DNA from 3 places in the Salmonella sp. FC25216 genome. Region 2 is predicted to be linked to each of the others. Evidence: predicted binding sites of a transcription regulator. Region 2 holds the regulator's gene; each other region holds the start of a gene.

Region 1 (3,284 bases), on a different contig from region 2:
GTCAATGCAGGCACAGGCCTGCACGCAGCTGGCGCGCTGTATCTTACTGCGCACGCCATATCAGCATGATCCGCGCTTTGAACGCGTCTTTACCCACATTGACGCCGCGCTTGAACGTATGCGCGCCAGCGGCGCTTCTTTGGAACTGTTGAATACGCTTGGGTTCTTATTAACCAACCTGCGCGCCATTGACGCGCAACTGGCGACGATCGAGTCGGAGCAGGCCCAGGCAATGCCGCGCAATGAGTCAGAAAACCAGTTGGCTGATGATAGCCTGCACGGGTTTAGCGACATCTGGCTGCGTCTGAGCCGTAATTTTACCCCAGAGTCCGCTCTCTTTCGCCATGCAGTACGCATGTCGCTGGTATTGTGCGTGGGTTATGCTCTCATTCAAATTACCGGGATGCGCCACGGGTACTGGATATTACTCACCAGCCTGTTCGTTTGTCAGCCTAACTATAACGCGACCCGCCATCGCCTTGCGCTCAGGATTATCGGTACGTTGGTAGGCGTTGCTATCGGCCTGCCGATTTTATGGTTTGTTCCTTCGCTTGAAGGACAGTTAGTTCTGCTGGTGATTACCGGCGTGCTTTTCTTTGCATTCCGTAATGTACAGTATGCCCATGCGACGATGTTCATCACTCTGCTGGTATTACTCTGCTTTAACCTCTTGGGCGAAGGCTTTGAGGTAGCGTTACCGCGCGTCATCGACACGTTGATTGGCTGCGCTATCGCCTGGGCTGCGGTCAGCTTTATTTGGCCGGACTGGCGCTTTCGCAATCTTCCCCGGGTACTCCAGCGCGCCACCGATGCGAATTGCCGCTACCTTGATGCGATCCTTGAGCAATATCACCAGGGCCGGGACAACCGCCTGACCTATCGCATTGCCAGGCGCGACGCGCACAACCGCGATGCGGAACTGGCATCCGTGGTTTCTAATATGTCAAGCGAACCCGACGTCAAGGCCGAAACCCGGGAAGCGGCGTTCAGGCTGCTTTGCCTCAATCATACTTTTACCAGCTATATTTCCGCCCTCGGCGCGCACCGCGAAAAGCTCAGTAATCCGGATGTGCTGGGGCTTCTGGATGACGCGGTCTGCTACGTTGATGATGCGCTTCATCATCAACCTGAAGACGAACAGCGAGTACACCAGGCGCTGGAGGATTTAAAGCAGCGAGTTCAGTCGCTGGAAACACGTCCGGACAGCAAAGAACCTCTGGTTGTTCAACAAATTGGTTTGCTCATTGCCTTACTACCCGAAATCGGGCGCTTACAACGGCAAATTTCACCGCCGTCTTCTACATCCATTACCCAGCCGTAAGCGAATGAGCCCAATCGGCAAGCTCCTGGCGACGACTCGCCGGGAGCGCCGCTTCATGTACGCCAACAATTGCGCCTTCTAACGCATACAGAACTTTTACCGTCAGCAAAGGATTACTTTGTCGCAACCTTAGCCAGCACATTTTTGCACCCAGTACGCGTAACATATTCTCGTCCTTTATCCCTGACTCATTGAGCAATGTTTCCAGATGGAAGGTCATATTGGGGAGATCTTTGAGCCTGTGCTGTAAAATACGGCTGTGTTTTTCCTTCATTGCCGCGTCAAGAGAATACTTCGATAAACGTACCAGTTGCTGCTGATCGCGCCACAGGCTTTCATCCACCCGATAATAGTTGAGCATAACAGGGCGTCCACACTTCATAAATGTGAGCCAGACGGGAGGATGCTTCACACAATAGGGTACGCTTTGCTCACAGGCGCGGAGATAAAGCTCGCCGTTAGCCACCATCGCAAAGACGGTATCTTCCACGGTCAGACTATAGCTGCCGAATAAGGATCGATACTGGATCGTCCCCAGAGAGGCCAAATATTCTTGCGATTTATAGATCCTGTCATAAGAGAGTGCTCTCATAAAATTCCTTTTAAATCATAAAGTAAAAGAATGATTTGTAATAACAGATCCGTTAATGACGAAAATAGGCAACTTATACTCCGCGAGCAAGATGATTTTTATTTTTGACGTCACTAAGAATAAAAATTGCGAGACAGTTTCCGAAAATAGAGTTGATCTTTCATCGCTACAGGGGTACTGTATGGATATACAGTAACTCACAGGGCTGGATTGATTATGTACACTTCAGGTTATGCAAATCGTTCTTCGTCATTTTCTACCACTCCCCACAACACTGCGCGTGCCGCTACGGAAAATGCCGCCGCAGGGCTGGTCAGTGAAGTTGTCTACCACGAAGACCAGCCCATGATGGCGCAACTCCTGCTTTTGCCTTTACTCCGGCAGTTAGGCCAACAATCACGTTGGCAGCTCTGGCTCACGCCGCAGCAAAAACTCAGCCGTGAATGGGTACAGTCTGCAGGTTTGCCATTAACGAAAGTGATGCAAATTAGTCAGCTTGCGCCTCGTCATACGCTGGAGGCAATGATTCGCGCTCTGCGTACAGGAAATTACAGTGTAGTGATTGGCTGGCTGGCGGAAGAACTTACGGAAGAAGAGCATGCCAGCCTGGTTGAAGCAGCAAATGTAGGCAATGCGGTAGGGTTTATCATGCGCCCTGTACGTGCGCACGCTTTACCCAGGAGACAGCATTCCGGGCTAAAAATTCACTCTAATTTGTATCATTAAGTAAAATTAGGATTTATCCTGGAATTTTTTTTACGCGATTGCATCTCCTTTGAGTGCTAACGTTTTTTTTACGAGAAAGCTTGTCAGAAGCGGTTTCCGCGATTTTTGCTGTACGATTTATCATCTAAAAGTGTTAAATGATGTGTATGTTCGTCATGTTTTTTTCACATGTCTGACGGAGTTCACACTTGTAAGTTTCCAACTACGTTGTAGACTTTACATCGCCAGGGGTGCTCGGCATAAGCCGTAGATATCGGTAGAGTAACTATTGAGCAGGTCCCCCGGTGAAGGATTTAACCGTGTTATCTCGTTGGAGATATTCATGGCGTATTTTGGATGATAACGAGGCGCAAAAAATGAAAAAGACAGCTATCGCGATTGCAGTGGCACTGGCTGGTTTCGCTACCGTAGCGCAGGCCGCTCCGAAAGATAACACCTGGTACACTGGTGCTAAACTGGGCTGGTCTCAGTACCATGACACTGGCTTCATTCCTAACAATGGCCCGACCCATGAAAACCAACTGGGCGCAGGTGCTTTTGGTGGTTACCAGGTTAATCCGTACGTTGGCTTTGAAATGGGCTACGACTGGTTAGGCCGTATGCCGTACAAAGGCGACAACATCAATGGCGCTTACAAAGCTCAGG
Region 2 (3,284 bases):
GATTTCATGCCCGTCGTGCGCCAGTTGGCGTACGCGCTCGGCGTTATGCACGTTAATCCCCTGGTAAAGCCGGTTCCAGGTAAACCCCAAAATCCTGTCGGTCAAACGAATCATCTCGTAAGAGAAGTTCGCCGCGATCTCTTCCATCAGCGCAATGGCGTTTTGCTGCGCTTTTTCATGAGAGATTTTCTTACTGCGCGCTTCGTCTTCTACCGCGCGGGCGATAGCTTTCGAGGCCAGCAGTTTGTTAAATAGATCCTGACGGGCGGGCAGGCGTGGGCCAACAGCCGCCAGGCGCTGGCGAGCAAAGTGCATACGCGCCACGCGCGCCAGTTTCTGTGCGATGATTTTATCGGTGCCGTGTTCATCAGCCATGCGACGTAATGAGACGGACGGCGAGAATCGGACAAAGCTATCGCGACCCAGCCAGGAGATGGCAAAAAATTTCTGTACGCCGTTCATCATACGTAGAGGCGGGTTCTCTTCTCCCTTTTCACGACCCGGCGCGCGGCCAAACATCACGGAAACGGGCACCATCTGCACGTCCAAAGCCGGATTACTACGATGCAGATCGAGATAATCGTGAAAAAGTTTCACCGACTCTTCTTTTGGCGTGTAATACGTAAAGACGCGCGGTCCGCCGTGAATAAATACATAGCGCGGCAACAGCGCGCCGTCGATCTCCAGCGGCTCCAGCGGATCCGGGAGATCGTGCGCCAGACATTGAGCGCGCAGCGTCAGTAAGTCCGCTTTTGAGTTGTATGGCAAGACATACATAATGGGACGAGAAGTATCGAGTCCCAATTCCTGAGCGGGTTCCGCCGGAATAGACTTGCTTTTTACCAGTATGCTTAATGGTAAATTCAGTAATTTGTAGTAAATTCGTGGCCAGCCGGACATAAACGATGTAAAGCCTCTGGTTAATAATGCAAATGCGCTGCAAGGATATCAGAAAGTTTAGCGAATTTCTGTTGTATCCCGTCATACTTCGCGCTGCGTTACGGTAGTCCGAATCGTGCGGGGCAACCGTATAATGTCATTGACGTTAATAATGTAAAAAGGTTCTTTTGATGGCCAATAATACCACTGGATTTACCAGAATTATCAAAGCGGCAGGGTATTCCTGGAAAGGATTTCGCGCCGCATGGACTCACGAAGCTGCGTTTCGCCAGGAAAGCCTCGCGGTATTGCTGGGCGTCGTCATCGCCTGCTGGCTGGATGTGGATGCGATTACCCGTGTGTTATTGATAGGTTCCGTTTTACTTATCATGATTGTTGAAATCCTCAACAGCGCTATTGAAGCGGTCGTTGATCGCATTGGTTCTGAATACCATGAGCTTTCCGGCCGCGCGAAAGATATGGGATCGGCTGCGGTACTGCTGTCTATTTTCGTTGCCCTGATGACCTGGGGCATCCTGTTATGGTCACATTTTCGATAAAGGTTCCAAATTTTATAAATCTCTTGTTTTTTGCGCCGTTTGTGGTTCCAAAATCACCTTTAACTGTATATACTCACAGCATGACTGTATATACACCCAGGGGGCGGAATGAAAGCGTTAACGGCCAGGCAACAAGAGGTGTTTGATCTCATTCGGGATCACATCAGCCAGACAGGTATGCCACCGACGCGTGCGGAAATCGCGCAGCGTTTGGGGTTCCGTTCCCCAAACGCTGCGGAAGAACACCTTAAAGCGCTGGCGCGCAAAGGGGTGCTTGAAATCGTTTCCGGCGCATCGCGAGGCATCCGTCTGTTACAGGAAGAAGAGGACGGATTACCGCTTGTCGGGCGTGTCGCGGCGGGCGAGCCGCTTCTGGCGCAGCAGCATATTGAAGGCCATTATCAGGTCGATCCTTCTTTATTCAAACCCAGCGCCGATTTCCTGCTGCGCGTGAGCGGTATGTCGATGAAAGACATCGGTATTATGGATGGGGATTTGCTGGCGGTACATAAAACGCAGGACGTGCGCAATGGCCAGGTGGTTGTCGCTCGCATTGACGATGAAGTGACAGTAAAACGCCTGAAAAAGCAGGGCAATAAAGTGGAGCTGCTGCCGGAAAACAGCGAGTTTACACCGATAGTGGTGGATCTGCGCGAGCAAAGCTTTACGATTGAAGGGCTGGCGGTAGGTGTTATTCGCAACGGGGAATGGTTGTAATCTCTTAATCTCCTTGTACGCCGCCATCCGGCAATCTTGTCCTGATGGCGCTGTGCTTATCAGGCCTACGGGAATGCAGTTGCTGAAATGATTAATTTGTAGGCCGGATAAGGTGTTACGCTGCCATCCGGCAATGAGCACGTTTCGTTTAACTCCTTGTCAGGCTTTTCTCCATGCCGTTTTTTACCTCTTCTGATAAAGCTCTCTGGCGTCTTGCGTTGCCGATGATTTTTTCTAACATCACCGTTCCCTTACTGGGACTGGTCGATACGGCGGTGATTGGTCATCTGGACAGCCCGGTTTATCTGGGCGGTGTGGCGGTGGGAGCGACTGCCACCAGCTTTCTTTTCATGCTGCTGCTATTTCTACGTATGAGTACTACTGGGCTAACGGCGCAGGCATTTGGCGCCAAAAATCCACTGGCGTTAGCCCGGGCGCTCATTCAGCCGTTGTTACTGGCGCTGGGCGCTGGCGTGATGATTGTGCTATTTCGCACGCCGCTTATCGAGCTGGCTTTACATATTGTCGGCGGGAACGACGCTGTCCTGGTACAGGCGAGACAATTCCTTGAAATTCGTTGGCTAAGCGCTCCCGCGTCACTGGCGAATCTGGTGCTGCTCGGTTGGCTGTTAGGCGTCCAGTATGCGCGGGCACCCGTTATCTTGTTGGTCGTGGGCAATATCCTCAACATCACGCTCGACCTGTGGCTGGTGATGGGGCTTCATATGAACGTGCAGGGTGCCGCCCTGGCGACGGTCATCGCAGAATATGCCACGTTACTGATCGGCTTCATGATGGTGCGTAAAGTTCTCCATCTCCGCGGCGTGTCGCTGGATATGCTAAAACAGGCCTGGCGCGGCAACGTGCGCCGTCTTTTGGCGCTCAATCGCGATATCATGCTGCGCTCATTGCTCCTTCAGCTTTGTTTTGGCGCAATCACGGTGTCAGGCGCGCGGCTGGGCAGCGATATTATCGCGGTAAATGCAGTACTGATGACATTACTCACCTTTACGGCCTATGCGCTGGACGGCTTTGCTTATGCGGTAGAAGCGCACTCCGGTCAGGCTTACGGCGCGCGTGACGGTAGCAAGCTACTGGATGTCTGGCGAGCGGCGTGTCGCCAGTCAG
Region 3 (3,284 bases), on a different contig from region 2:
GTTGCCACCGGACGCACTTCAATGATCGGGTCCAACAGCCCGGTCGGTCGCACGACCTGATCCACCACCTCATCACCAGATTTCTCCAGCTCATAGTTGCCAGGCGTGGCGGAAACATAGATGGTTTGCGGCGCCAAGGCTTCAAACTCTTCAAACTTCAGCGGACGGTTATCCAACGCCGAAGGCAGACGGAAGCCATACTCGACCAGCGTCTCTTTGCGCGCCCGGTCGCCGCGATACATGCCGCCTATCTGCGGGATCGTGACGTGGGACTCATCCACTACCAGCAGTCCATCGGCGGGCAGATAATCGAACAAGGTTGGCGGCGGTTCGCCCGGCCCACGACCCGACAGGAAGCGGGAATAGTTTTCAATGCCTGAGCAGTAGCCCAGCTCGTTCATCATCTCTAAATCGAACTGCGTGCGCTGGCTTAATCGCTGCTCTTCAAGCAGCTTATTATTCGCCAACAGGACCTTACGCCTGTCCGCCAGCTCATCTTTTATCTCTTCCATCGCCTGCAGAATACGCTCGCGCGGCGTCACGTAGTGAGTTTTGGGATAGATGGTATAACGTGGCACCGTTGACTCTACCTGCCCGGTTAACGGGTCAAACAGCGACAGACGTTCCACTTCTTCATCAAACAGCTCAACGCGTAGCGCAATGTCGTCAGATTCAGCCGGGAAGATGTCGATCACTTCGCCGCGCACGCGAAAGGTGCCGCGCTGAAAAGCTTGATCGTTACGGGTGTATTGCAATTCCGCCAGCCGACGCAAAATTGCACGCTGGTCAATCAGCATTCCGACCGTCAGATGCAGCATCATTTTCAGATAGAGATCCGGATCGCCCAGCCCGTAAATAGCGGACACGGAAGCCACCACCACGACATCGCGTCGCTCAAGCAGAGCTTTCGTTGCCGACAACCGCATTTGCTCAATATGTTCGTTTACCGAAGCGTCTTTTTCGATAAACGTATCCGAACTTGGCACATACGCTTCCGGCTGATAGTAGTCATAGTAGGAGACGAAATACTCCACCGCGTTTTCCGGGAAAAACTCTTTCATTTCGCCGTAGAGCTGCGCCGCCAGGGTTTTATTGGGCGCAAGCACCATCGTTGGCCGCTGCAAGTCAGCAATGACGTTGGCAATGGTGAATGTCTTCCCGGAGCCGGTTACGCCCAATAGCGTCTGATGCGCCAGCCCGTCCTCCAGTCCCTCTTCCAGGCGACGTATAGCGTCCGGCTGATCGCCAGAAGGTTTAAAAGCGGAATTCAGTTTGAACGGTTTACTCATGGGCGGCTACCTGAAGGTGTGAGCGGGCAGGTGTATAATTTTACTCCTGGCGGTGAATATTGCCAATAAAAAATACTGGATGAAAAAACAGTAACACTTTAATGTATAGTGGCTATCGGCAAATAACCCACGCCGTCGCGAGGCAAAATGTAGACAGTCGCGGAATAAAATTCCAGCAGCATGCGGTTATCCCCAGACCAGAGTCTTTTTTAACATTTGTCAAGACGTATGATGAAAGTTTTATGTCAATGCCTCCCCCTTCCTTTACAACCATTGATTTTATATAACTCGCTGTCTAAAAAGGGATATTTTCTCAAGCCGTCTTTCGCGCCAATTTAGTCGCAGGCCGCGTCGCCTCTCGCTTACGTTGTGTTTTCTAACTCTAATACACAAGGTTATCCACAGGAATAGTGGATAACTGCTTCCAGCCCGTATCCCCTGCCGCCTGGCAAAATCAGCGCCGGACGTTTTCGCCGGGCGATAAAAAAAAATTATCGCTATTTTTGGCTGATTATTGGCTAACGTAGCGGGAAAAACTGATGCGTACACGCTCACATTTTGCACATTTTTATCAGGATGAAGCCAGGAGGGTCTGGCGAAAGAACAGCAGGATCGTCTGATCCTGCAAGAAGGCGGTTTTTAAGCGAGGTTATGCCCGCTCCAGGGGGCTAAGATCAAGATACTGTCCTGTTGCAGCCTGAGAGGGGGAAACGCCCAGCCACGGAATTTCCCCTAATAGCGGGGCCGGTATGACGCGGCGAAGCGTAGCGAGATATTCACCATGACGCGCGCCCGGCGGCTGTACGTCGTTGGCTATCCATCCGGCAAGCGGCAACCCGGCCTGTTTTACCGCCAGCGTCGTCAGCATGGCGTGATTAATACAGCCCAGCTTGACGCCAACGACCAGAATCACCGGCAACCGCTCCGCCTGTACCCAGTCGGCAAACGTCAGTGTGGCAGAGAGCGGCGTAAACCAGCCGCCTGCCCCTTCTGTCAACACCCAATCTGCCTGCGCCTCCAGCGTTCGCAATCCACGTGATAACACCACCGCCTCTATCGTCCGGCCTTCGTCGGCGCTAACGATGTGGGGAGAGGTAGGCTCGGCAAAAGTATAAGGATTGATAGCAGAATAAGGTTGCGGCAGGCTGCTGTTACGCTGCAAGGCCAACGCATCGCTATTGCGTAGCCCGTCGGTTGTCATTTCGCTGCCGGAAGCGACGGGCTTATAGCCTACGGTTTGATAACCTAACTGCGTTGCGGCCTGCAATAAGGCGCAACTGGCGACCGTTTTACCGACTTCGGTATCAGTACCGGTGACGAAATAGCGTTTAGTCACGTTCAATCACTCCCATAAAAAGATGGTACGTCAGCGGATATTTCCCCTGCCGCTGCGGCCATGCCAACTGAATTTTTCTAAGCCGGGCGCGGGTTAACACATCAGACTCCCGCCCTTCATGAAGATGAGTGGCGCCAATTCCTTTGAGCGAGCGCATCGCGCTCAGGGCATCCTCAAACCACAATGTCATCGCCTGAGTATGACGATACGCCCGCCAGCCGCGCAGCGCGTGGTCAATTGCCTCTTCCGGCAAAAAGCTATTCGCGTGAGCGCGATTATCGACGGCCTGCCATGCCTGACGCAGTTCCGGCAACGATCCCTGGCACAACGTGGTAAATGCCACCACGCCGCCGGGCCGTACGACCCGGTACAACTCGCTCAACGCGTCGCGTAAATCACCGCACCACTGGACCGCCAGGTTGCTCCAGGCCAGGTCAAAAATGCCGGCGTCATGGGGAATCGCTTCGATATCCGCCAGCAAATAGTGATGCGCCGCCTTACGATCGCGCGCCTGTTGCAGCATCGGCAGCGAAAGATCCAGGGCAGTCACTTCGCTCCCCCGTTCACGCCAGTAACGGCTCATACGTCCGGGGCCACAGCCTGCGTCCAATACACTGGCAAAGTGACGGCCTGCCAACAGCGTCAGCAGCGCATCCGCG

The links. Region 2 encodes LexA, which represses DNA repair genes until DNA is damaged. Its sites were predicted from a motif close to TNCTGTATGTACATACAGNA; they were not measured.
Region 1: sulA (SOS-induced cell division inhibitor SulA) is a predicted target of LexA. The motif match lies at 2,089-2,108, and genes of this name have one in related genera.
Region 3: uvrB (excinuclease ABC subunit UvrB) is a predicted target of LexA. The motif match lies at 1,363-1,382, and genes of this name have one in related genera.

What each region holds. Positions count from the first base shown of each region.
Region 1 covers NZ_JBDGON010000005.1:266,840-270,123, reverse strand. Annotated here, with positions in the region: gene yccS (YccS family putative transporter) at 1-1,321, shown strand, start outside; gene AC3G3F_RS12525 (TfoX/Sxy family DNA transformation protein) at 1,308-1,913, opposite strand; gene sulA (SOS-induced cell division inhibitor SulA) at 2,130-2,639, shown strand; gene ompA (porin OmpA) at 2,996-3,284, shown strand, end outside.
Region 2 covers NZ_JBDGON010000001.1:698,275-701,558, reverse strand. Annotated here, with positions in the region: gene plsB (glycerol-3-phosphate 1-O-acyltransferase PlsB) at 1-900, opposite strand, end outside; gene AC3G3F_RS03215 (diacylglycerol kinase) at 1,071-1,439, shown strand; gene lexA (transcriptional repressor LexA) at 1,548-2,156, shown strand; gene dinF (MATE family efflux transporter DinF) at 2,330-3,284, shown strand, end outside.
Region 3 covers NZ_JBDGON010000005.1:70,672-73,955, reverse strand. Annotated here, with positions in the region: gene uvrB (excinuclease ABC subunit UvrB) at 1-1,289, opposite strand, end outside; gene bioD (dethiobiotin synthase) at 1,939-2,625, opposite strand; gene bioC (malonyl-ACP O-methyltransferase BioC) at 2,618-3,284, opposite strand, start outside.